DNA from 4 places in the Chryseobacterium sp. 22458 genome. Region 2 is predicted to be linked to each of the others. Evidence: riboswitches for the same ligand, from Rfam matches in the RefSeq annotation. Region 2 holds a riboswitch; each other region holds the start of a gene.
What was found. A riboswitch is a leader RNA that binds a small molecule or an ion and turns the genes downstream of it on or off. The one in region 2 is predicted to bind cobalamin.
Positions count from the first base shown of each region.

Region 1 (6,253 bases), on a different contig from region 2:
AATGGTTTTGTAAAATTTGAACCACCGGTGACATGGCAAAAATATCCTTTTTAGAGTCTGCAGGAGAATTGATAATAAGGCCGGATAAATGATCCAGGTGGCCATGTGAAATAAAATAACCTTTGATTTGCTCTTTCAGAACCATTTCTTCCGGTCCGTTAAGGCTGTTCATCTGAATGGCTTTTCGTATGCCGGCATTCACTGTACCTGCATCAAGGCAGATAAATGTATTGTCTTTAGGGGGGGCTACTAAATAGGCAGATAAGTTGTCCTCTTGTTCCCCGCCATAGATGCCTAACGGAATAAGATCAAAATTTTGTGCCTGGCAGGTCATATGCATGATGAAGGCAAGTAAAGAAATTGCTGTTTTTTTCATTTTTTTAAGCTAAAAAACCTATCCTTTGGGGATAGGATAGGCAAATTTACATTATTTTTTCCCGATAAGAGGCCTTGCAAAAAGGGAATCCTTTGCCGTAGTCGTTAAAAATAAGCATGAATTGATCTGCTTTTCTGTCTTATGGATAATCAGGAATGTTTTTACCCAGAATGATATCTCTTCTGATTGTCATAAGCCCATCTTGCATATATGGCTTTACGATTCCTGAGCCTCCTCTTCCGGGTTGTTTTTTTCTCATGGCTTTTGTCAGGGAAGGATCATCATCAAACAGGTATTCATCCAGATAGTATTCATTTTTATCCGGTTCTTTGATGGTGATATGGATGTGCTCAGGTTCACTGCCGTCAGGATAGGCAGCAGGCCTGAAGGTATAAAATGTATATTGCCCGTTTTTTCCGGTCTTTACCCAACCCCGGAAAAATCCATGCCGTTTTGCCCAGCCTGTTTCATTGCCTCTGGTTTCATAAATCCCTTGTCTATTGGTGTGATAAATGTATACAATGATATTTTCTGCCGGTGTTTTTCCGTCTTTTTTGAAAACAGTTCCGGTTACCTTTAGCTGGGGTTTGTTTTGCCTGAATTTTGGAAGTGTATCTACGGGAGTTAATGTTTTATTTTGGTACTCATAGATCGCTTCACAGCCTTCACAAGGTCCTCCTATATTTTTTTTGATCTGACCTTGGCAGGATGTTAAACCTGATATCGTCAGTAGAATCCAGAAAGAAATACTTTGTTTTTTTAAGTCCATAGCTTGTCATGTTTTTTATGTGAATGTATTGGCGAAATTATGGACTGAAAAAAGGTTGTAAAAATAAAATGTTTTATCCTGATGAATTGGTAAGCTGACCTGAGGTACCTGTCGTAAAGCGTTTTTTGAATTCAGAAGCATAGGTCCTGCTCAATCTTACCAGAGTACCATCTGTCATCTGCAGATCATAATCGCCATTCAGGCGGGATTTGAATGAGCGTATTTTGGAAAGATTAACTACAGCGGATTTGTGTACACGGATAAAGACCTGATCATCCAATTGTTCAAGCATTGATTTCAACGTTTCAGAATGCAGATATCTTTTGTTTTCAAGGTGAATAGAAACATATGGAGTGGCAGAAGTGATCTGTATAATGTCTTCCGTATGGATGATCACATTATCTTTTCCATTATGGATAACGAATGTAGGAGAGACTGTGGCTTTTTCTGTATACACAGCATCAGGTTTCCGGACCGGGAGATATTGATAACCTAGAACAAATCCTGCATAGATAAGAACGGCTATAGAAAAGTCGTGGGTGAGTGTGTAAGAAAAGAATTTAAAAAGATCATATCTGCCCTGATAAAAAAAGAGAGACAAAATAGTTGCAATAAAAGGAAGCATTATAAGATGCACCGTAATCGGTAATATGATGAATAGTGCTGTTTTTGTATAGCTTATATGTGTTTCAGATTTCAACTTTTGATATAGAACCATTATTATGGGAATGTAGAGGACCCAAACGATCTTAAACAACAATGATTCGCTGAAATGAAAACTATAGCCGCTTCTTTTGGCCTCCCAGAAATCCTGAAACATATTTATAGTTGTAATGACAATAATGATTCCGGAAAGTATCATGAATAACTCTCCTGTATTCAAAGGAAAACGGAAGGGGGTTATCTTATTTGAAATCGGGGATGTCATCTCTTATAGTTTTTGTAGACTTTCGTTTTTTATCAAATATACTAAAATCATTGTGATGATGTTGAGTTACAAAATCTCTGTTGTTAAATCCGGAGCAATACCGCTACCTTCCGGAAATAGATTGAAGAATAAAGCTAAAACAGGGTGTTTAAAAAATATAATCAGAGATTTTATATGGTCAGTCCATGGTTGTTTTTGACTTCAGCCATGACAAATGTACTGTGCGTACTCCCGATAGAATCTACTGATCCTAGCTTATTGAATACAAAATCCTGATAATGTTTCATATCCCGGACCTGAACTTTGAGAAGAAAATCAAAATCCCCGGAAATATTATAGCATTCAGCAACTTCTTCGATTTCCAGAATTTCCTTTACAAAATCATACCCCACAGAACGGTCATGAATCTTTAATTTGATCTGGCAGAAAACAGTGAATCCACGGTTAAGCTTTTCAGCATCTAAAACAGCAGCGTATCTTTTTACAAAGCCTTCCTGCTCAAGCCTTTTTACCCTCTCAAAAACAGGGGATGGAGAAAGGCTTACCTCTCTGGCGAGCTCTTTCACAGTGAGTTTTGCATTTTTTTGAAGCAGCCTGAGAAGCTGTACGTCCTTATCATCGAGTTGTTCCACAGAATATTATTCTTTTAAATTATAAAATCGGTCAAATGTACAGAATTATATTCTTTTAAAATTATTATTAAAAGATTTGTTTGCTTAATTTAATGTGTCTAATTATTCATTTATTCTGTATGATTAATTTTACACAAAATTAAAATCTTTTATCAATGCTGTTGAGTGTTTATAAAAGAAACCGTTCTTTATATACTTCATCAAACAGGAAAGGTTTTACTTAAGGTAAATTAATAGGGAATCATGTGAGAATCATGAGCTGTCGCGCAACTGTAAGCAGCATATCAAAGGTTTCTGTCCAAAGATATCCACTGCCAAAAGCGGGAAGGATGACGGAAACCGCTGCAAGCCAGGAGACCTGCCTTTACTGAATTGACAATGCTTTCGCGGTCTGAAGCTTTTGGTCAAACAGATGATATATTGTATGCATTTTCTTTTTTGAGGATTTGCAGCATTCAGTATATCATTGTTTTCTATAGGTTTTCCGCAGAAGTATTACGAAGCATTTCAAAGAGCTTTATCATTAAGTTTAATTAAAAAAGTTTAAGAAAATGCAAACTCACATTCTGGGCTATCCGCGTATTGGTAGCAAAAGAGAACTTAAAAAAGCCTGCGAACAATATTGGTCAGGTCAAATTGTTTTGGAAGAACTTCTTGCTGCAGGAAGAAAGATCTGCAACCAAAACTGGACTATCCAAAAAGAGGCCGGGATAGACCTCATCCCGTGTAATGACTTTTCATATTATGATCAGGTATTGGATATGAGCCTTATTGTAGGTGCGGTACCATCACGTTACCACGAAGTAGTGCTTAAGAAAAACAATACTGAGCTGGATCTTTACTTTGCTATGGCAAGAGGCTATCAGAAAGAAGGATTGGATATCACAGCGATGGAAATGACCAAATGGTTTGATACCAATTACCATTATATTGTTCCTGAGTTTTACAAAAATCAACAGTTTAAACTAAGTTCGGATAAAATATTCAATGAGTTTGCCGGAGCCAGACAGGCTGGAATCAAAGCAAAACCTGTTATCATAGGGCTTGTTTCCTATCTTCTTTTGGGAAAGGAAAAAGAGGAGGGGTTTGATAAGCTGGATCTGGCAGAAAACCTTCTTCCTGTGTATATTGAAATCCTTACAAGACTTAAGGAACAGGGCGCTGAGTGGATCCAGTTTGATGAGCCGTTTTTAGCACTGGACCTAACGGAAAAAGCAAAACAAACGTATCAGTGGGTGTATGCTGAAATAAGAAAAAAGTTTCCCAAATTACAGTTTATTATTACTACTTATTTTGACGGATTAAAAGACAATCAGTCTCTTGCTGTCTCACTTCCGGTAGATGTTTTGCATATAGATCTGGTTAGAAATCCTGAGCAAATGGAAGAAATAGTGAAGATCATTCCTGAAAATTTAAGTCTTTCATTAGGCCTTGTTGACGGAAGAAATATCTGGAAGAATGATTATGAAAAGTCTTTGAAATTTATTACAGAAGCCGTTGATAAACTTGGATCTGAAAGAGTATTCATTGCTCCATCTTGTTCCTTACTTCATTCACCTTGCGATCTGGATGTTGAGACTGCCCTTAATCCTGAAATTAAAAACTGGCTGGCTTTTGCAAAACAGAAAGTAAAAGAAGTTGTTACCCTTAAAGAACTTGCTGCCGGAACAGACAATGAAAATAGTCTTGCAGATTTTGAAGAAAACAAAAAGGCTGCAGAAAGCAGAAAAACATCTTCCCTTATTCATAATGATAAGGTAAAGCAAAGAGCTCAGGCGGTCACCAAAGAAGATGCGCAAAGGAAAAATGCTTTTAAAACCCGTAAAGAAGAGCAGCAGAAAACATTACAGCTTCCTTTGTTTCCTACCACCACTATCGGATCATTTCCACAGACAGCAGAGGTAAGAAGCTGGAGAGCCCAATTTAAAAAAGGAGCCCTTACGTCCGAACAATATGATGCTTTGCTGAAAGAAGAAACCCGAAGAACTATCCGCTGGCAGGAAGATATCGATATTGATGTACTGGTTCACGGAGAGTTTGAACGAAATGATATGGTGGAATATTTCGGGGAACAATTGGAAGGATTTACATTTACGAAAAACGGCTGGGTGCAGAGCTACGGAAGTCGTTGCGTAAAACCTCCTGTAATTTTCGGTGATGTATCACGGCCAGCGCCTATGACCGTTTACTGGTCTCAGTATGCACAGTCTCAGACTGATAAATGGGTCAAGGGAATGCTCACAGGACCTGTTACCATCTTACAATGGTCTTTTGTTCGTGACGATCAGCCTCGCTCTGAAACCTGTAAGCAGATTGCCTTAGCGATTCGTGATGAAGTGGTGGATCTGGAGAACGCAGGGATCAGAATTATCCAGATCGATGAACCGGCGATCAGGGAAGGCCTTCCTTTAAGAAGAACCGACTGGCAGAACTATCTGAAATGGGCTGTGGAAGCTTTCAGAATTTCAGCCAGCGGAGTAGAAGATGCCACACAAATCCATACTCATATGTGCTATTCTGAATTCAATGATATTATTGAAAATATTGCTGATATGGATGCAGACGTGATTACCATAGAATGTTCCCGTTCCCAGATGGAACTTCTGAATGCCTTCGCCGACTTCCAATATCCGAATGAAATAGGCCCCGGTGTTTATGATATTCATTCGCCAAGAGTTCCGTCCAAAGAAGAAATGGCTGAGCTGTTGAGAAAAGCGCAGAACGTAATCCCTGCCCATCAGCTTTGGGTAAACCCGGATTGTGGATTGAAAACCAGGCATTGGGATGAAACTGAAAAAGCTTTAATAGCTATGGTTGCTGCTGCTAAGGAAGCATCTGTTGCATATGCGGTTTGTTAGTTTATTAATAAAATAATACCAACCCTTTACAAATAGTAAGGGGTTGGTTACTTATAGGCTTAGTATTAATAAAGTTTCTGAATGCGAAAGAATACCTCTCGCTGGTACAAGTGTCAGTGTATAGCAGGTTTCTCTCTGATCTCAGTGCCTGTTATTATAGGTGATGGTAAATTATCTTGGATGATTATGAAAAGCGAGACGTTATATTACCCAAATATCCTATTTTTACAACTTCTTTAAAAAACAATCAATAACCTTATTTAACCATTCTTTCAGACATGCAAAACACTTTTCCGGAAATGAGATCAGAGTCTTATAACCCAGGATATATTTCCGGGTTGAAATGGGGAATTACTGCTCTATTTGCCCTGTTGGCGATTGTTTTGCTCGTATTGCTTATATCAGATTTTTCTTCTAATCATATTTCTTCCCTCATAATCTATTGATTTCTTTTTCTTATTTTCGGGGCATTGGCTGGGGGATTGGTTTATGATATTGTCAGAAGTAAAGAACATAAAGTCAGTTGTTTGATAGTCAGCCAGAAGGGAATCTTATTTCTCAATAGCAATAACAAGGTTCTTTCGGAAATTAAATATCAGGATTTGGTGAAAAGTGAAAATCCGTATACAAAAGATCTGTTTTCTGAGACGGCTACAGGAAAAACGGATTTCAGAAAAAATTTTTTCGTTC
Region 1 is NZ_JBQEOA010000001.1:1,586,413-1,592,665, reverse strand. It holds gene ACTJJF_RS07085 (3',5'-cyclic-nucleotide phosphodiesterase) at 1-376, opposite strand, end outside; gene ACTJJF_RS07080 (dioxygenase family protein) at 516-1,145, opposite strand; gene ACTJJF_RS07075 (LytTR family DNA-binding domain-containing protein) at 1,219-2,073, opposite strand; gene ACTJJF_RS07070 (Lrp/AsnC family transcriptional regulator) at 2,244-2,705, opposite strand; cobalamin riboswitch at 2,900-3,085, shown strand; gene metE (5-methyltetrahydropteroyltriglutamate--homocysteine S-methyltransferase) at 3,257-5,563, shown strand; gene ACTJJF_RS07060 (hypothetical protein) at 6,166-6,253, shown strand, end outside.
Region 1: another riboswitch for cobalamin. It lies ahead of metE (5-methyltetrahydropteroyltriglutamate--homocysteine S-methyltransferase); the one in region 2 lies ahead of ACTJJF_RS11685 (TonB-dependent receptor plug domain-containing protein).

Region 2 (6,253 bases):
CCAGGCATCGGATAGTTGATCACTACATCATAGTATTGATTGAAGATATTATTCATCTCAAGGCTTACTTTAAACTGATGATTCGCCCAGCTGAATTTTTTCTGAACAGAAAGATCATGCGTATACCAGGGCTGTACATAATTGTACTGAATGTTATCCTGGTTCACATCATACCGCTTCCCCACATAGATGGCACTGTAATTGAAACTCCAGTCTTTATAGTCTGCCATAAGGCTGAATGCCCCGTTATGCCATGGTGTATAAGGAATCTGATTGCGATAGAATGTATCTTCCGGGTCACTCATATCTCTCGCACTTTGATATGTATAGGAAAGCAAGGGTCTCAATCTTACTTTTCCGAGCTGCATTTCAGTCTGCACATTCACATCTGTTCCTATAATTTCAACCAGTCCCAGATTCATCATCAGCCAACGGAACATACTTCCGTTTGGTGCCGCTACAATTTTATCCTGTACTTTATTGTAGTAACCATCTGCTTTAACATAAAAGAATTTAAAGAAACTGTTGCTGTTAAAATTCTTTCTATAAGTAAATCCTACATCATACTGATTAGTAAATTCCGGCTTCAGGTACGTATTTCCGATATTGGTATAATAGAGATCATTAAAGGTAGGCAGTCTGAAGATTTTCTTGTAAAAAGCCCTGAGGGTAAGCTCAGGAATGATCTCAGGCTGATAGCTCATAAATACAGCCGGCGTCCATTCTCTTCTGTCTCCCGGTCTTTTGTTCTTTTCTACTTCTTCGAAAGTGAATGTTCCCAAAAGGCTTCCCAGAATTTTAAACCTGTTCCACTGATATGTGGTTGCCAAAGCCACTAATGTAGTATAACGGGTAGGATAAGAGAAATTGTCCAGATTGGCATCCAGGTTATTGTACTGGAAATCTCCGTTCAGGCTGACGTCCCAATTCGGGGTGATAGAATAGATATTGGAAGAAGAAAGATATACTTCCCTTTGAATATAGACATTATCTGTATAAATGATAGATTGCGAACGAACGGTATCCATGAAATGGGTATAATCATAAGCAAATTTTGCTTTCAGCTGGGTTTCAAATTTAGGGAAGAGCTTTTTTCTCAGATGGGCCTGTACGAAATAATTTTCATCTGAAAGTCTTGCTCCCCTGCCCCCAAAGCGGCCATTAACAATAGGCGCAGGCATTCCCCGGTCTGAAATATATCCGTACCCCCTTACATTCCAGCTTCCGTTATTGAATATTCCGTTGACGGATGTTTCAAAACGTTTTGCTTTAATATCCGAATCCTGTCTTCTGGCAATGGTATCATAAGCCTGCTGCCCGTCCGGGTATTTTTTGGCGTAACGAAATCTGTAAATTCCGTCACTCTGCATAAATTCTCCGCTGAAGCTTGAGGAAACTCTGTCTGAAATTTTCTGTTCCAACCGGAATGAAGGGTTGAAAAGATCTATGGAAGCACTTTTTGCTCTTATGACCAGATTCATTTTCCTGTTTCCTTTAAACACAGGTGTTTTAGGCTGGAGATAGATGGATCCTGATGAACCGAAATCTTTTGCAGGTTGAAAGATTTCACTTTTCTGCCCGTTATACAGCGATATTTCTTCCAGGTCATCCAGTGAATATCTTCCCAGGTCAACAAGTCCATTTTGTGCATTTCCCAGTTGGATGCCATCGTAGAAAACGCCTACATGCTGGCTTCCCATACTGCGGATATTAATTGTTTTTAAACCTCCGATACCTCCATAGTCTTTGATCTGGACTCCTGAAAAATACCGCAGAGCATCTGCTACAGAGTGACTATTAAGCCTTTCAAGCTCTTCTCCCTGTATGATTTGTGCAGGAATAATTTCTTTGAAATTCTTTTTGTAAAGGCTGATAACCTTAATGGTCTCTGTTTCTAAGCTGTCTTTTTTCTTTGTTTGGGAAAACAAAAAGTGAGAGGTCAACACCAAAGCGGTGAAAACAATTTTATGAAATTGAGATGTAATCAGTTTTGCCACCATTAGCTCATTCAGGGTAATGATGACGCTAATGGATATAAGAACGCAACGACAAAGCACAGCTGCCACTGCACAGAATCATTGTTGTTCTAAGCTTTATTCCACGAAAGCGTCAAACGTTTAATTTTCTGGCAGGTCTTCTGACTTACTCCATTTTTGAAATCCTTCCCATTAAAAAACAGTGGATATATTCTTCAAAAACTTTGGTGCGGAGCTTACAGCAGCGGGTCTGTCCCGGATTTTCACCGGATTCCCTTTTAAGAGCTTTTTACGGCTCACCAAACTTCGGCAAAGATAGAAAATTATTGCTATATCTTGTTATCAACAAAATGATTTACAATATTATATATCCGGAGGCTTTAAAAATACTTTTAAATAAAGAAATAATTTTAGGTCAACAGAATAAAAATGACAGCTGGCACCACTTATTACATTCAATGTAAGCTCCTAATATTTTATCAAAATCAGAAAGAAGGCTATTCCAATAATGAAATAGCCTCTCTTTATTAACCAAGAATGTACAAATTCTTTTATTCTTTATTTGGGACAGAAAAACATTTCATAAAAAATATCTGTATCTATAAAATGTTTATTACATGATCCGTCATATTCCAATATTCAGGAATATACTGAACCTTGATTTTGCTTCAATATCACCACCGGCAAGATGGGTATACACCGGAAGCATCACTTCACTTCCCAGGCTGAACCTTTTATAGGAGGCTTCAAATCCCAGTTTTCCATATAATGCACTTCCGGCAGTATTGGGCAAACCCTCACCAAATTGTTTATTCTGTGCATACACTTCACCCTGAATTCCGGTTTTAGCAGAAAATATGGTTTTTTCATTTGCCGAGATCTGATAAAATCCGGTCGCTGCATAATTCCATTGGTTTCCGAAGCGGTAATGTTTTTTGTTTTCAGTTTTAATGGTATAATCTGTATTGATCAATACGGCTATTTTATTTTTTTGAAATTTATAGTTCAAAGCAGCCTGATAATCCCAGCTTCCGGTTCCCAGTTGAAAGCTCGGATTGACACCGGATATCCCTTTTTCATCAAATTTACCCAAGGGGACTTTCACTCCAAGACCTCCGCTCAATTGGTGAAAGTTATCACCCGACTTCATCAGCCTGTAAATTCCCATCAGATTAAGATCACCGATTCCATTGATTCTGATATCGCCCTGCATGGTCTTTTTTTCGTGAAAGTGAAATGGCAGACTGGCATATACACTTAACTTTTCTGTCACAGGAATTTTACCCCAGATCTGAAGTGTATTGAAATACTGATCCTGAGTGAGGTCTTTTATAAATAAATTCTCTTTGGCCTTATAATGCTGTGCAAAATATTTGATTCCTATAAATTGTGGATTCAGCAAAGATTCAAAACCGGATGATCCGTTTCCTGCAGCACAGCCACAGGCATCACAATCATCATAAAAACTGATCCCGTTATAGCCTTCAGGAGCAACATAAACACTGTCTCCGGTATTTGCCTGATTCAGATTGAATAAGACCAGGCCTATTATCAATATTATCTTCTTCATGTTTTCTCTCATTTATTCTGCAAATTTTGGATTGGATATAAAACTTTTATCGGACAGTGTTTTCAGGAAAGCTATGATCTGCTGTTTTTCCTGGCTATTCATCGCAATTCCCGTACGTCCGTTTGGTTTCAGCTGCGGATCAAGGTTCGGATTATCTTCCACATGGTCCGAATAGAAATTGAGGACTGCTTCCAGGGTATAAAATCTTCCGTCATGCATATAAGGCTTTGTATATTCTATATTCCTCAGGCTTGGAACCCGGAATTTCATCCAATCGGCCTGATCAAGGGTGACCCGGTAGCGGCCTGCATCTTTAAACTCAGTATTGTAATACATTCCCGTATTTCTGAAGCTTTCATCTGTAAACAGCTCTCCACTATGGCAGGATGCGCATTTCTGATTAAACAATGCCATACCCTGGGATTCTTCCGAGGTAAACTGCTCCCTTCCCTGTCTGTACCTGTCATATTTTGAATCTGCAGAAACCAGTGTGGCCATAAACTGTGAGAGTGCTTTTAAAATCCTTTCTCCTGTAATGGTTTCATCTCCATAAGCTTCCCTGAAAAGCTTTTTATATTTCTGATCATTTTTGAGCTTTGAGATGGCTTCAGGTATGGAGCTGTCCATTTCATTTTCGTCTGTAATAGGGCTGATTGCCTGTTCGTTCAGATTATGGATCACCCCGTCCCACATGTATTTTTTCAAAAAAGCCATATTCTGTATAGGGGGTGCATTCCTGATCCCGATCCTGTCATCCACACCATGGCTTACCGTATGGCCATGATGGGTAAAAGCATTTTCCTGAATATGACAGAACCCACATGAAATAGTATTGTTTCTGGAAAGCCTCCCTTCATAGAATAATTTTCTTCCTAACTCTACCCCGTTTTTGGTCACAGGATTTGAAGACTGGTCAAAAGACATTTCCGGAAAGTAAGAGGGAAACTGTAAACGGTAAGCTTCATCTTTCTCCAGCGGCTGTATGACCTCATCAGAACAGGAGATACAACCTAGAAGAAACACTAGCAGAACCAGTATCGTTTTAATTGAAAAATTAATCATTGTGAACGTGATCTACTTTAAACATTTTGGTAAGGTTATTGGTAACATCCACAAGGTGCTGGCTGGATCCCATCATCATATCATTAGCTGATGTGAGGGCAAGTGCTTTATCACCACTTAAAAACTGATTCAGGTCTGCTAAAATATGGATGGAAGGCCTGATGTTTCCGGTAACTCTTACAGTAACCGGCAGATTCAACGTAATCTCACGGTATAGATCCGGGGTGTTATTGGCTGTTGTATTTCCCATGTTTCCGGTGTGATTCATGAATTCTTTAGTAGCAGAATCAGCACCGTATTTTCCTTCAAGTTTTACAAACACATACCCTGCAGCCCATGACCATGACATTCCTTTCTGTTTGGCTTTGGTCCAGAATTCTGCTTGACCGTCCTGTCCCAGCAAATATGCTTTCTGACTGATTCCCAATCCGAATCTGATCTTCTTATAATTATTTTTCGGAATCCCGGCTAAATTCAGATACACCACGCCGGCTACCGCATCTGCCTGATCTACGATAAATGCTCCTTTATCCGGATTGTTTTCATTGTATTTAAATTCATTTCCGCCTTCATCGATCAGGGTGATATTACTTATGACATATTTTAAGGAAGAAAAATTATGCTTTTGCCCCTGTGATGAGGTTTGCACCGTCTGGTTTAAAACAATATTTCCCAGATTATTAAACCCGTTTTCAAATTTGATCTGAATATTTCCCGGCGTGGTATCCTGCGGGTTATCATCATCTCTGCTGCTATCACAGGATGATACAGTGAATAAAGTAAAGGCGATAAAGAATAGTGATAAAAATTTATAAATTTTCATTGTTGATTTTTTAAGTTGGATTAATTTTGAATTGCTGTAACAGCGTTGTTTTTAACCACAAAAGGCACCAAAATTTTAGCACTTAAGTTATTTAAGTGAAATGCTGTATGGATAAAGAGCACTTAAGTTTTTAAAAATCTTATTTTAATGTATACCAGTGCCCTGTCAAAGGTCATAATCTTAAAACTATTGATGTAATAAGAAAATGCACTGTGACTTTTGTGGTTGAATAATAATATGAATACCTTAAAAAACCGGTGGTTTGAAAATGTATTTCAGAAACAGAAAAGAATAAGCTGTTTCATCAATGAATATGAAATGGAAAAACGGAAAATTTTCCATAGCAGAGATTTCTGCAATTTCAGGAAGAATGTAGATATCCAGGATTTTCTGTCCTGAATTTTTTGTTTTTTGTAAAGGTGAAGATTCTGAATCGCCGGTCTTTGCCAGCTGTTTGCTGAGGTAACATTTTCCGTTGCAGTGAATCTCAGGTTTACTTTTATTTACACAGAGGGTGTTGACGATGTAATTATAATTTACGGCATACTCCGCCAGCGGTATCAGAGGTCTGAACACCATATAAAAGGTAAAGAGCATGCCGTAAAGAAGTTTCATCAGCTTATTTTTTGCTTAATGCGTCATCATATCTTTTGCTGACTTCTTTCCAGTTCAGCACATTCCATATGGCAGAAAGATAATCTGCTCTTTTATTCTGGTATTTCAGATAATAAGCATGTTCCCACACATCAATTCCGAGGATGGGAGTTCCCTTTTCATCTGCAATATCCATCAAAGGGTTATCCTGATTCGGTGTTGAAGAAA
Region 2 is NZ_JBQEOA010000003.1:150,652-156,904, forward strand. It holds gene ACTJJF_RS11685 (TonB-dependent receptor plug domain-containing protein) at 1-2,000, opposite strand, end outside; cobalamin riboswitch at 2,111-2,295, opposite strand; gene ACTJJF_RS11690 (transporter) at 2,602-3,546, opposite strand; gene ACTJJF_RS11695 (cytochrome-c peroxidase) at 3,559-4,608, opposite strand; gene ACTJJF_RS11700 (MbnP family protein) at 4,601-5,431, opposite strand; gene ACTJJF_RS11705 (hypothetical protein) at 5,678-6,046, opposite strand; gene ACTJJF_RS11710 (superoxide dismutase) at 6,051-6,253, opposite strand, start outside.

Region 3 (6,253 bases), on a different contig from region 2:
TTGAAATTTTACCAGAGTCTTTCCCCGGGACTTTTTCTGCAACTTCAGCCTTTTCTATTGACTGGTTTGTCAGAGAGCCGGCTTTCTGTTTCAGTTGGCTCTGCTTTTCAAAAAAATCAAATTGCTTTTTTAAGTCTTTATTTTTATTTCTGATGATCAGGAAAAAGACCAGTAATCCGATGAAGGTCAAAAATAAGGTAAGTATAAATAACCAGAGCGATCTTGAATAATTCTGCTTTTGAAACTCAAGATTTTTATTCTGGTTGGTTTCCATGAGCTTTACAATATACCGTATCCCTTCTCTTGTATGAGCATCGTTCTGGGACTTCAGGTCAGTATAGGATTTATTGTATTGGTGATATTTTACATCGTCATGGAGAGCAAAGTAATTCCTTGACAGAGATTCATAGATTTTGACTTTTAAATTGTTGAAAGGCAGCTTTTCGATCAGTGATAGACCTGTTTCCAGTTTTTCAGCAGATGTTGTATAATCCTGTTTTAAAAAATAATATCGGGATAAGCTTTCATACGCTAAACTGAGAAGGAAGGGCGAATTTTTTCTTTGTTCAAGGTCCGAAATCACATTTTCTATAAGTTGTTTAGATGCTTCCAGGTTATTTTGTCTCATCAGATAGGAAGACCGGAAGACAGCGTTTTCAATCCTTATGATCCTGTTCTCTTCATCATGATGGGTAAGGTATTGGTCACTTTTAGCGAGATTTTCCAATCCTGCACGATAATTTTTATTAATTCCAAAGTTGATAGCCTGCAGTTGGAAAAGCTTGGCAGCTGTGGTTTTTAATTTCGGATCCGTACTTTTTGCTAGCCTGGAATCAGATAAAAGGGCTGTAATGATTTTCTTTGACTGGTTATACAATCCCAGATTCTGATATTGATCGGCAAGGCTATAATCTCCAAAAACCTGTAAGAAATAAGAAAGATCTTTTTTCAGATCAGCATCTTCTTTTTGAGAATAAATATTGACTGACTGTACATAGTCACCTTTCATAGCAAATGCCTGTGAAATGATGTTTTGGAGTATTATTTTATGCTCCGTTCCCTGGTCACTTACAAGAAGCCCCTGTGAATAGCTGATGCAGTCGTCAGGATTCTGATAGAGTTTCTGGAATGCCTTATCTGCCAGAATCTTGAAGTCGGGGCCGGATTGTCCATTAATCACAATGGAATACAGTATAAACAGCAACCCTAAAATCCGTCCACTACTTTCAATCATTTTTCCGGATAATATATTGCTTTTTAATTTTTTTTGAATGATTCTTCTGAAATCTGCTTTCAAAATGAATTGTTTTTATATTGTTTGTTATCAGTATTTTATGTTTTTAATTCTTTTAAAATTCATGAATTGTGAAAGTCAAATCCTTTCATTTTGGTAAATATAAGATTAATATTGTTTTCAATAATTCCAAATACTAAATATAATAATATATGAGAAAAAGTTACAAAATGTCAATGAAAGTATTGGTTGCTTATTTCTTTCTTAATTTTAATCTGACTGAAGCACAGCTTACGGTAATGGGCCTTGGAAATTATAATGTAGGCTCAGTTTCTGACAGTGGAATCGTGAGTATGCATACCAGTGCCGGCGGAATATATAAATGGACTGCCGCAGGAGGACTCGAACAGATAGGAATGATTTCCAACGGATATCCGGCTGCAGGAAGAACGGTTGTTTCCAATGACGGAAAGAAAATAGCTTCTTCAGTTACCAATACTGCAACAGGCTTTAATGAGATATCAACTTATGATATAGCTACCTCTACATGGGTAAACAGAGGAGGGCTTGTACCTACCGGCTGGGATGGGAGCGTAAGCTCTACATGGGGAATGTCTCCGGACGGAAATACGATTGTAGGACTGGGCTTTCTTACAGCAGCCAATGCACATGCTGTGAAATGGGATGAAACCGGTGGAGTGGTAGATCTGGGAAGTATAGTGCCGGGAAGAAGTTCAAGAGCAAATGCCATCAGTGCCAACGGAATGGTGATCGTAGGATGGCAGGATGAGCCAACAGGTACGAGAAGCGGTGCAAAATGGGTAGACGGAACAGAGACGTTTATTACAGATGGTAACGGGAATAATGTAGGTGAAGCCGGTGGTATTTCTGCTGACGGAAACACGATCATAGGGGCCGGAAATCCTAATCCTTATGTCTGGAATGCAACCAACGGGCTCACTTATATAACGCATCCCAATGCTTCATTCTTTTTCAAAGGAGGGGCTACAGGAATTTCTGCAGACGGTACAAAGGTTATTGGATACTACAGAGCATTCGGAGCACCGCCAATGTCAGGGGAAGGTTTTATCTGGACATCGGAAAGCGGACGTATCAATCTGAATGATTATACAGTGGGATTAGGTATTAATACCAACGGAGTAACGATGGGCCTCCCTCTTGCTATTTCCCAGGACGGAAAGAAAATTGCAGGTATGGGGACTGATTCTTCCAATCAGATGGTTGCTTTTTATCTGGATCTTACCAGCTACCTGTCTACCAAAGAAGCAGTGAAAGATAAAAACATGATCAGTATTTATCCTAATCCGGTTGCTGATGTTCTGTATTTCAAGGGAACAGGAAAAATTGAAAAAGCGGAAATATATAATATGGTCGGGCAAAAAGTGAAAACATTTGATGCTATAGAAGACCGTATCGATGTATCATCTTTATCGAAAGGGGATTATATTCTTCAATACTCAATTAAAAGAGGGCAACAACAGACTTATAAATTCATCAAAAGATAATTTTCATATTAAATACAAGTAGTGGTATGAACAGCTGTTTTCAGTAATGAGAACAGCTGCTCTTTTTATTTATATGGAAAACATAGTGTTTTGGTGGTTTTTGTCTAATACATTTAAAAAACTATCTTTGCAAAAATTTTGGTTTCCAGTATTTTGGAATGAAAAGGGAATCGGGTGAAACTCCCGGACTGTCCCCGCAACTGTAAATCGCAATAGAAATTTCTGTAAAAAACCACTGTGAAAACGGGAAGGTACAGAAAGCGAAAGTCAGGAGACCTGCCGGAATTATAATTTTAAAAAAAACATATTGCTTTCGGAGGAAAAGTAAAAGAATATGGGTATAAAAAGATCTTTAGTACTGTTTTTTTCGTCTTATGGCTGTTTTCTTTTAGCACAGGAGAAGGCCATAGATACTGTTTATGTTTTCGACAATCAGATGAGCAGAGTGAAGCTCTTTCATCCCGTGAAAACCATCCCGGCAGAAGAAGTTGAAAAAAACTCAACCAACCTTTCCGAACTTCTCAGATTTCAATCTCAGGTTTATATTAAAGAAAATGGACGTGGAGCGGTTTCTTCTCCATCTTTCAGAGGAACTACGGCACAGCAGACCGCTTTTGTTTGGAACGGAATCAATATCAACTCTAATTTTTTAGGACAGGGCGATATCAATAATATTGCTGCGTTCGGCTATGACCAGATCGGAATAAAAGCCGGCGGAGGAAGTGTTATCTATGGCAGCGGAGCCATTGGCGGAAGTATTCACCTCAATAATACTCTTGACTTTAATAAAGGTTTTCACGGAGCTCTGTTTTCTGAAGTAGCTTCTTTTAATACCTATAATAACTTTGTGAAAGGTTCTTACAGTAATGATAAGTTCAGTTTTAAGGTTTCGGGAAATTATTCTGTAAGTGAGAATAACTATGAAGTGGATGATATGAAGTTTATTAATACAAATGGACGTTATTACAATACAACCTTCAATGTAGGAGCTTCGTATAAAATAGCTGATGATCATAAAATTTCGTGGCAGAGTCAGTTTTTTGATTCCTCACAGCACTATCCCGTATACGAGGATACGGCAATAAAAACAAAATATGAAACCCAGAGTGTAAGAAGTCTGCTTGCCTGGGACTGGAATAAAACGAAATTCAGCAACTCATTCAAAGCTGCTTATACGGAAGAAAATTTTCAGTATTTCGGTTCCCTGGATTTGCCTAAATCAAGCGGTGGTACCGGAAAAAATTACATCCTGAAAAATGATTTCAATTATTTCCTGAATTCAAAATGGAATATTAACGTGATCGGAGAGTTTCAGGTAAATAAAGGAGAAGGCTATCAGAGCGGAATAAGAAATGTAAGCCGAAATGTAGGGTCTATTGCCGGATTATTGAGATATTTTGCCACAAAAGACTTACGTTTTGAAGGAGGAATAAAAAAAGATTTTGTAGAAGATGTCAACTCTCCGGTGATGTATTCCGTCTCCGGAAAATGGAATGCTGTAAAATGGTATGATGTAAGCTTTAATGTGTCAAAAAACTTCAGATATCCGTCATTTAATGATATTTATTATGAGCCGGGAGGAAACAAGGATTTAAAACCGGAAACTTCTACTCAGGCAGATATGACCCATGAATTTAAAATAGGAGCCTTCAGGCTTACGCTGTCTCCTTACTATATGGGAGCCACTAACCTTATTGCCTGGTTGCCGACCGCTATGGGATATTGGCAGGCTTTTAATATCAGTAAAACAGAATCTTACGGGTTGGAATCCCAGTTGTCTTTTAACAAGCAATTCGGTAGTCATAAGTTTAAAGCAAATGTAGGTTATTATTATACAAGATCTATTGATAAAGAAACCCAGAAGCAGAGACCTTATGTTCCGATGCACAGAGGAGTGGCCAACATTGATTATGAATATGGCTTTTTAAAATTCTTCGCACAAGGACAATTGAATGGATTAACGTATACTGATGCTGATGAACATAGAATGACAGCTATTGATCCTTACTTTATTTTAAATGCCGGCATTTCAGCTACAGTTTTGAAAAAGTATACCTTAGGACTTAAAGTAAATAATATAACAGATACTTATTATAAAACTGTTGCTTTTTATCCTTTACCTAAAAGAAACTATAGTATTTATGCAGCAATCAATTTTTAAAAATTAAAATTAATATATTATGAGAATAACTAGGTTTTTAACTGTATTATTCGCCTTCGCACTACTATTTAATATATCATGTAGCAGCGACAGCATTACTTTTGATGAGTCACCAATCACTTATCAGAACGGATATTTTATTGCCAATGAAGGAAACTTTAATTCTTACGGAGCGAATATTATGTTCCTTACGAGAGATCTGTCTCTTAAGCAAGATAATATCTATGCTTATAACAATGGTTCTACTGAACCGTTAGGTGATGTGCTTCAGACCATTGCTTTTAATGGAAATAATGCCTATCTGGTAATGAACAATTCTAATAAGATTGTGATTGTAGACCGTTTTACCTTTAAAAAAGTAGGAGAGATTAAAGAGCAGCTGAATAACCCAAGAGGTATTGCTTTTGCCAATGGGTTTATTTATGTTGTAAATAATAATTTAAATGTTGGAGGCGCTAAAAGTGTTACAAAGTATAAAATCTCTGACAAATCGTTTGTAAAGAAAATTGACTTTACAGAGAGCATAGACAAAGTGGTAGAAGCCGGAGGAAATATTTTTGTTCAGAATGCTACTTTTGGATACGGAAATAAAATTACCTATATCAATACTTCCACAGACGCAACGACAGAAATTTCAATTCCAAACGGAGATATCAACAGAACCATTTCTTACAACTCTGATGTTTACACTATTTCCGCAACAACAACAGATTCTTATATCTATAAAATTTCAAGCACGGGGGCTTTAACACCTGTTATAACATTAACCGGGATTGCTAATGGGACGAATCTTCAGATTGATAACGATAAGTTCTATTTCAGTTCTGCCAATAAAGTATATACTACAAGTGTGAAAAACCCAACGGTTCCTAGCAGCCCATTATTAACTGCTGCTGATGGTGGACTTTATTATACATTATATGGATTTAGTGTTATTGACGGAAGAATTTTTGCTTCAAATGTTAAAGAATTCCAATCCAATAGTGAATTAAAAATATATTCAGCAACTTCAGGGGCTGAAATTTACACTATTAAGGACACTGGAGGCCGAGGAGCTAATGGAGTATTTTTAAATCAATAATACTTGTACTGCAAGCAATGAAAATATAATTTTTTATTTTTTTTCATCATTTGTGTTTTTTTCCGGCCGGTTTCGAAGAAACCGGCCGGCTTTGTTTCCAATGGAAACAAAGAGCCCGGCGGGATGGAACATCCCGCCGGGCTCTTATTATATTCAATAAAGATTTAAATTGTCAATCCCAGTTTTCCCGCTTCAGCAATCACAAATTTCGTAGCTTCTTCCTTTTCATTAGGAATCTCACCTTCCAGAAT
Region 3 is NZ_JBQEOA010000008.1:118,006-124,258, reverse strand. It holds gene ACTJJF_RS21085 (helix-turn-helix domain-containing protein) at 1-1,297, opposite strand, end outside; gene ACTJJF_RS21080 (T9SS type A sorting domain-containing protein) at 1,447-2,760, shown strand; cobalamin riboswitch at 2,883-3,058, shown strand; gene ACTJJF_RS21075 (TonB-dependent receptor plug domain-containing protein) at 3,095-4,921, shown strand; gene ACTJJF_RS21070 (DUF5074 domain-containing protein) at 4,941-6,002, shown strand; gene ACTJJF_RS21065 (CCA tRNA nucleotidyltransferase) at 6,167-6,253, opposite strand, start outside.
Region 3: another riboswitch for cobalamin. It lies ahead of ACTJJF_RS21075 (TonB-dependent receptor plug domain-containing protein); the one in region 2 lies ahead of ACTJJF_RS11685 (TonB-dependent receptor plug domain-containing protein).

Region 4 (6,253 bases), on a different contig from region 2:
TAGCTTTGTTTTTTAATTTTGTTGGGTGATTTGGTTCACTGAGGCTGTCAGTTCATTCCACGTATTGAGAAGTTCATCCAGGAAAAGTTTTCCTTTTTCTGTGATCTGATAATATTTTCTGGGTGGTCCCCCGGTAGATTCTTCCCATCTGTAGGAGAGAAACTCTCCGTTTTTAAGTCTTGTAAGAAGAGGGTAGAGGGTCCCTTCCACTACATCCAGTTTTCCTTTTTTCAGTTCATCAATAAGATCGGAAACATACATTTCACGGTTATTGATGAGACTTAGAATACAGAATTCCAGAATTCCTTTTCGCATTTGCGCTTTGGTATTTTCAGTATTCATCTTTGATAATTTTTGTTAATTAAGGTTATCGTTAGAAAAATGCCCCTAGCTAGTTGAGCGTATTCTAATTTTACATTACAAAGATATGTAAATAAAATGGTATTATGCAATACAAAGTAGTGGAATTTTAAAATAATTATTATAAGTAACTGATAATCAGTTTGTAATTTTTGTGCTGTAATTTTTGTGAAAATAAATTTAAGTAGAAAATAGTAAGATGTCTTTAAATTTTATATAAAAAAAATAGAATGTCAAAGTTTTAGAAAAGGAAATAAAAGAATGAAATACATATATGGTTTCACTAAAAAAGTGCGAAAAAAACAGATCTATAAAAAATAAAAAGGGGTAGAATTATTTGTATCTTTGGAAAAACAAAATGATGAATTTTAAAAATTTATTTAAACTCTATTTTGATGAAAGTAGGGTTTTTGGTCTTGATATTCTCCGGTTCTTTGCGATCATGTTTGTTGTTGTTGGCCACGGTTTGATATATATGCCAAGAATGGTTAAAGGAATTGTATCGTATTTTATTTTTGATGGAGTTACTATTTTTTTTGTTCTAAGTGGTTTTTTAATTGGAGGAATTTTAATTAAAGTACTGAATAAAGAATCATTTACCTTTAAAACATTGTTGGAGTTTTGGAAACGGAGATGGTTTAGAACACTTCCAGCCTATCTTTTAGTATTAATACTTTTACTTGGATTGAATATCATTTTTAATGAAAAATTTGTTTTTAATTCAGAAATTATAAAATACTTTTTATTTCTGCAGAATTTTAAAACACCTCACCCTTCTTTTTTCCCGGAAGCATGGAGTTTGAGTATTGAAGAGTGGTTTTATCTGATTTCGCCGATAATGATCTTTTCTTTAATCAATTTTTAAATTTAAGTGTAAAAAAAGCAGTCTTAATTACCATTATATCAATCATAGTATTTACTACATCTTTCAGAGCATATAGACTGTTATTCAATGTTTCTGTAACTGATATTGGCATCTGGGATTTATATTACAGGAAGCAGGTAATAACAAGGCTTGACAGTTTGATGTATGGTGTTTTAGCTGCATATGTTAAGGCTTACTACAATCGGTTTTTTGAAAGTTCAAAAAAATATTTTTTTTGTGCCGGCCTAATATTAATGGTTGTACATCAATATTATTTAAACTATGGAACCAATCCCTTTTTTGACCAAGTTTTAAGTTTTTCTTTTACATCAATTTCTACTATGTTTCTGATTCCCTTTTTAGATTCAGTAAAATCAGCTCCGAAAATCATTTTACAACCTATTACATACGTCAGTTTAACGTCCTATAGCATGTATCTTATACATTATTCGCTGGTTCAAAAGTGGATTATAGGTAAGGTTGATTTTTTTAAGAGTTCCATAATGTTAAATACAGGGGTAACTTTTAGTGTTTTTTTTATTCTTACAATAGGACTTTCAATTTTGATGTATAAATATTTTGAAATACCTACAACAAAATTAAGGGATGGACTGTTAAAGGGTAAGTCACAAAATATAGAAAGCATTTCTACATAAAAAGTCGGGAAGTTTTCATTTATTTCAAAGTATATAGTGGGAAAGAAGTTTTCAGAATGTAAAGAATTATAATGGTTTCAAATCCTTCAGATAATGGTTTTGAATTTTGAAATCGGTATTATGATTCGTATTTTTGTTATGAATTTAAAAACACTTCAAATCCATATACTATGACTATGAATCTATTCAATAAGTTTAAGAGTCTGTCGGCTTTCGTTGTTCTGGGACCTTTGTGCTTTGCACAATATCAGTTTGAAATCAAGAATGTTTCGAAAAATTATAGCGCTGTCATTCATTCTGAAAATTGTTATGAAAGCAGGTGTACAGACAAGGGAACAGTAGAACTGTTTAATAACAGCAATACCAAAGTGCAGACCTTTGTATCTGATGACCTGGTCATAGACCTAAAGCCGGATCAAAAGCCAAAGCCAGGAAAAATGATGGAGCTGACCAAAGACCAGAACTCTATTATCATAGATGATTTTAATTTTGACGGTACCGAAGATATAGCCGTAAGGAACGGAAATATGGGGAACTATCACAGTGCTTCTTATGATGTATATGTCTTCAACAGTACCAGAATGAGCTTTGTAAAAAGTAAAGAGCTTACAGACCTTGCATCAAACGGATTTGATTTTTTTGGTGTTGATTCCCAACGCAAACGCCTGACTACTTTCGGAAAATCCGGTTGCTGTGATCTTTTTACTACAGAATACGTCGTAATCCCCAATAAAGGGCTGGATAAAGTTTTTGAAAAAGAAGTGGATATGACCAATGAAGATCGTGTAAAAGTGATTACGAAAGAAAAAATAAAGAATAAATGGGTAACCAAAACCAAGATTTACTCATCAGAAGAATATAATAAATTAAAGTAAGATGAAGATACAGAAAGAGATCGATTTTATTCTGGCCGTAGATGCCCTGAAGAATGTTCAAAGAAGGAATTATAATGCGGATGATACCAGAAGAGAGAATACAGCAGAACACTCATGGCAGATCATTATCCTGGCGCAGATCCTTTATCCCTATGCTAAAAACCGGGCAGATATCGATCTTTTAAGGGTGATCAGAATGCTTTCCATTCATGATCTGGTAGAAATTGAAGCGGGAGATACATTTCTTTTTGATGAAAAAGCCATGGTAGGAAAGTTTGAGCGTGAAAAAGCCTCGGCACAAAAAATCTTTGGAATCCTGGATGAACCTTTGCGTACGGAATTCTTTAATCTGTGGCTTGAGTTTGAAGAAGAGAAAACACCGGATGCTATTTTTGCGTGTTCCATTGATAGAATCATGCCGTTTATTCTGAACTCCCATACCTCAGGAAAAAGCTGGACAGAAGCCGGGGTTACCGAAAAACAAATCAGAAATATGCTTGAAAATGCAATTACAAGAGCTTCGGATGAAATGGGGGAGGCTTTTGAGCTGCTGCTGAACAGAAGCCTGGAAACTGAAAAGGTTTTAAAGTAAATATTTTAAGCAGGAAAATAATAGATTCGGGCGGCCAAAGGCCGCCCGAATCTATTTATAAAATCTGAATTGGTTTTTTGAATTCATCAATGGCAACAAAAGTGAAGTCACCTACGATAGCCTTTTCTCTTTCATAAGAATACATCTGCTCTGTGTAGATCTCAACACTTACTTTCATACTGGTTTTTCCAACGTATGAAACTCTTCCGATCAGTTCTACAATCGTTCCGGCAGGAATAGGCTTTTTAAAATCGATCTTGTCACTGCTTACGGTTACTACTCTCTTTCTTGCAAAACGGGTAGCTGCAATAAAGGCTACTTCATCCATCAGCTGCATGGCTGTACCTCCGAAAAGAGTATCATAATGGTTGGTGGTGTTTGGGAAAACCGCTTTAAAGATTCTGGTTTCGGCAGCTTCAATTCTTTCTTCTGTAGTCATATTTCATTATTAATTAAAGCGAAATGAAATTGTATCAAAACAACAGAATAATGACAGGAACCTGGGAAATTCCTGAAACAATCCATCAGATCAATAAAACTTCAGATCGCGAAAGTTTTTTGTTTAAGAAAAAGGCAGGTCTCCTGACTTGTAACATCTTTTATCTCCTTCCCATGCCTCGCACAGTGGATCTTTTGATAAAGATTTCAGTTACTTACAGTTGCGCGACAGTCCGTGATTTTCACACGGTTCCCTTTTAATCTGCTGCTAGGCAGAACCAGTTTCTGTGATGAATAAGCGTTAAACTTTTCGGGGGCAAAAATAATGAATTTATTCCGGATTATGGTAAATAATCTGGCTGATCACTCTTCCTTTCTTGATGGTCCACAGGGTAGTATATCTGTTTTCCCCGGTACCATTGATCATATAAAGAAAAATATTATCATTGTCTAGGGCGGTTACTCCTACGTTTTCAAAATCCATAGTCGGCTGAAACATATTCTTGATCGCTTCTCTTACGAAAACCGAACCTCTTCCCGGCTGTTGTACCCGGATCGATTTGATCTCTGTCATTCCTTCAGGAAGATCATTCCCTATTCCCCATGGCTTTACTTTGTCGATGGTAAGAAGTTTGCCTTCTGCATCTTTTTCTTTCTTACGGTAACCGGCATTGGAAGGGTAGACATCGATCACTACTTTGCTTCTCTGGGCTGTAGGAACCTTCGGGTCGGAGTTGTCTGTGAAGATCATTGATCTCCCGTTCTTAGACTTCGATGGGGTATAGGCCGGAAGCTGGTCTATATAAGCAATCCGTTCTTTATTTACCATCCCTTCCCTGTCAAGGGTTTCGTAGCGTACAAACGGCTTATCTTCATCCTGTTTTTCAGGATATTTGATCCAGATCCATTCCGTTTCTCCGGGAGCGGGCTTTACATAAACAAATACATCCCCTTTACGCATACGGATTTTATCTACAATTTTTCTGTAGTTATCTTTATGTACACGTACATTGGCATATCCTTCCTCTGCTTTTACAACTCCAAAAGGAACCTTATTCTGGCCTTTAACAAAGGTTAGAGAAAAAATACTGAATGCGGACAGATAAAATGCTTTGTTGATGAAAGTCATTGCGAAAATTTTTTGATCCCCAAATATATAAATTAAATGCGGAAGAGAATGATCTTGCAGTACTTCCTGCTATCTTTTATGATTCAGATGTCTGTTTTGAAGGCCCATAAATAGATTCGGGGGCATTTTTAAGGAAATATGAAAATATTCCGTAGAAAAGAAGAATGACCAGAAATAAAACGGCCGCTAAATAAAAAGCAGTTCCAAAACCATAACTGATCGTTACTCCGCCCCCTAATCCCATTCCGATTGTATTGTTTCCAAGTCCCTCCATTTTGGATTGAAAGGTCCAGTAAAATATTAAAAAAGAAAGAAGGCCTATCAAAGAAAATACAATATGATACAGGTATTTCTTCCTGACACTTTTTATCAGCTGAACAATAATTCCTGCAATGGCAGCCAGAAATGCAATAATAATAAGAGGGCTGGGAGGAATATTTTCATTATCTTTTTTATCCTGGGATTCATTCAACGGCGAATATTCACTGTCTGTATCTGATGACTGACTGGCGGTCTCATTCCCGAATGCAGAACCAAAAGGGGAGTTCTTTTTCAGGTTTTCTTTCATCCGTTTACTCATATCTTTTTTGGAAACTCCCGTGATCAGATCTGTTCCTTTGAGAGACATCAAAGTGGTGTCACCACATTTTATCAGAAAAAAAGGAAAGAAAAAACACAGGATGATCACCGTATAACTTGGTATCGGCAACAGATCTGAAAGTACTTTTAATGGTTTCATAAATTATTGTTTTCCTTAAAAATAGGAAAAATATCAGATAAGACATAAAAAAGAGAGCACTTATCAGTACTCTCTCTTTGTTTATTTGCGTTAATGTAATTTCAAATCACTTAAATTCTCTCAAGCTCATCCGCATCAATCGTCGTCTTAAATGTGCCGTAATTGACAATCACCTTGTTTCTGGAAATCTTTTCAATCGTTCCTACACTTGTACTTCCTGTGATACGCACACGCTGGCCTATCTTCATCCAGACGGCACGATCGCTTTTACGTTTCTCTTCAAGCTTTTCATTGGTTTCGGCAATTTTTTCAATGACCTCTTCCTTTTTAAGCTGCTGAGTGATCTTTCTCTTTACAACCTGAAGGCGTTTTGATTCATCTTTGTCTGCCCCAAGCTTTCTGAATTTTTCCTGTTCCAGCAGTTTTACAAAGTCTTTCACAACATCTTTTCTCGACTTTCCTTTGGTATAGCTGTCAATGAAAGTCTCAATTTTGTTTCCAAACTGAAGCTTACGATGCTCCTCTTCATACAGTTTCTGGAAATTAAACAGTTTCTGCTGAAGCTGGTCGTTCAGTTTCTGAAGGTTATCACGCTTATC
Region 4 is NZ_JBQEOA010000001.1:53,805-60,057, forward strand. It holds gene ACTJJF_RS00265 (PspC domain-containing protein) at 1-1, opposite strand, end outside; gene ACTJJF_RS00270 (PadR family transcriptional regulator) at 13-342, opposite strand; gene ACTJJF_RS00275 (acyltransferase family protein) at 719-1,225, shown strand; gene ACTJJF_RS00280 (XAC2610-related protein) at 2,052-2,756, shown strand; gene ACTJJF_RS00285 (HD domain-containing protein) at 2,758-3,348, shown strand; gene ACTJJF_RS00290 (acyl-CoA thioesterase) at 3,404-3,787, opposite strand; cobalamin riboswitch at 3,904-4,084, opposite strand; gene ACTJJF_RS00295 (hypothetical protein) at 4,118-4,915, opposite strand; gene ACTJJF_RS00300 (hypothetical protein) at 4,992-5,654, opposite strand; gene ACTJJF_RS00305 (endonuclease MutS2) at 5,765-6,253, opposite strand, start outside.
Region 4: another riboswitch for cobalamin. It lies ahead of ACTJJF_RS00290 (acyl-CoA thioesterase); the one in region 2 lies ahead of ACTJJF_RS11685 (TonB-dependent receptor plug domain-containing protein).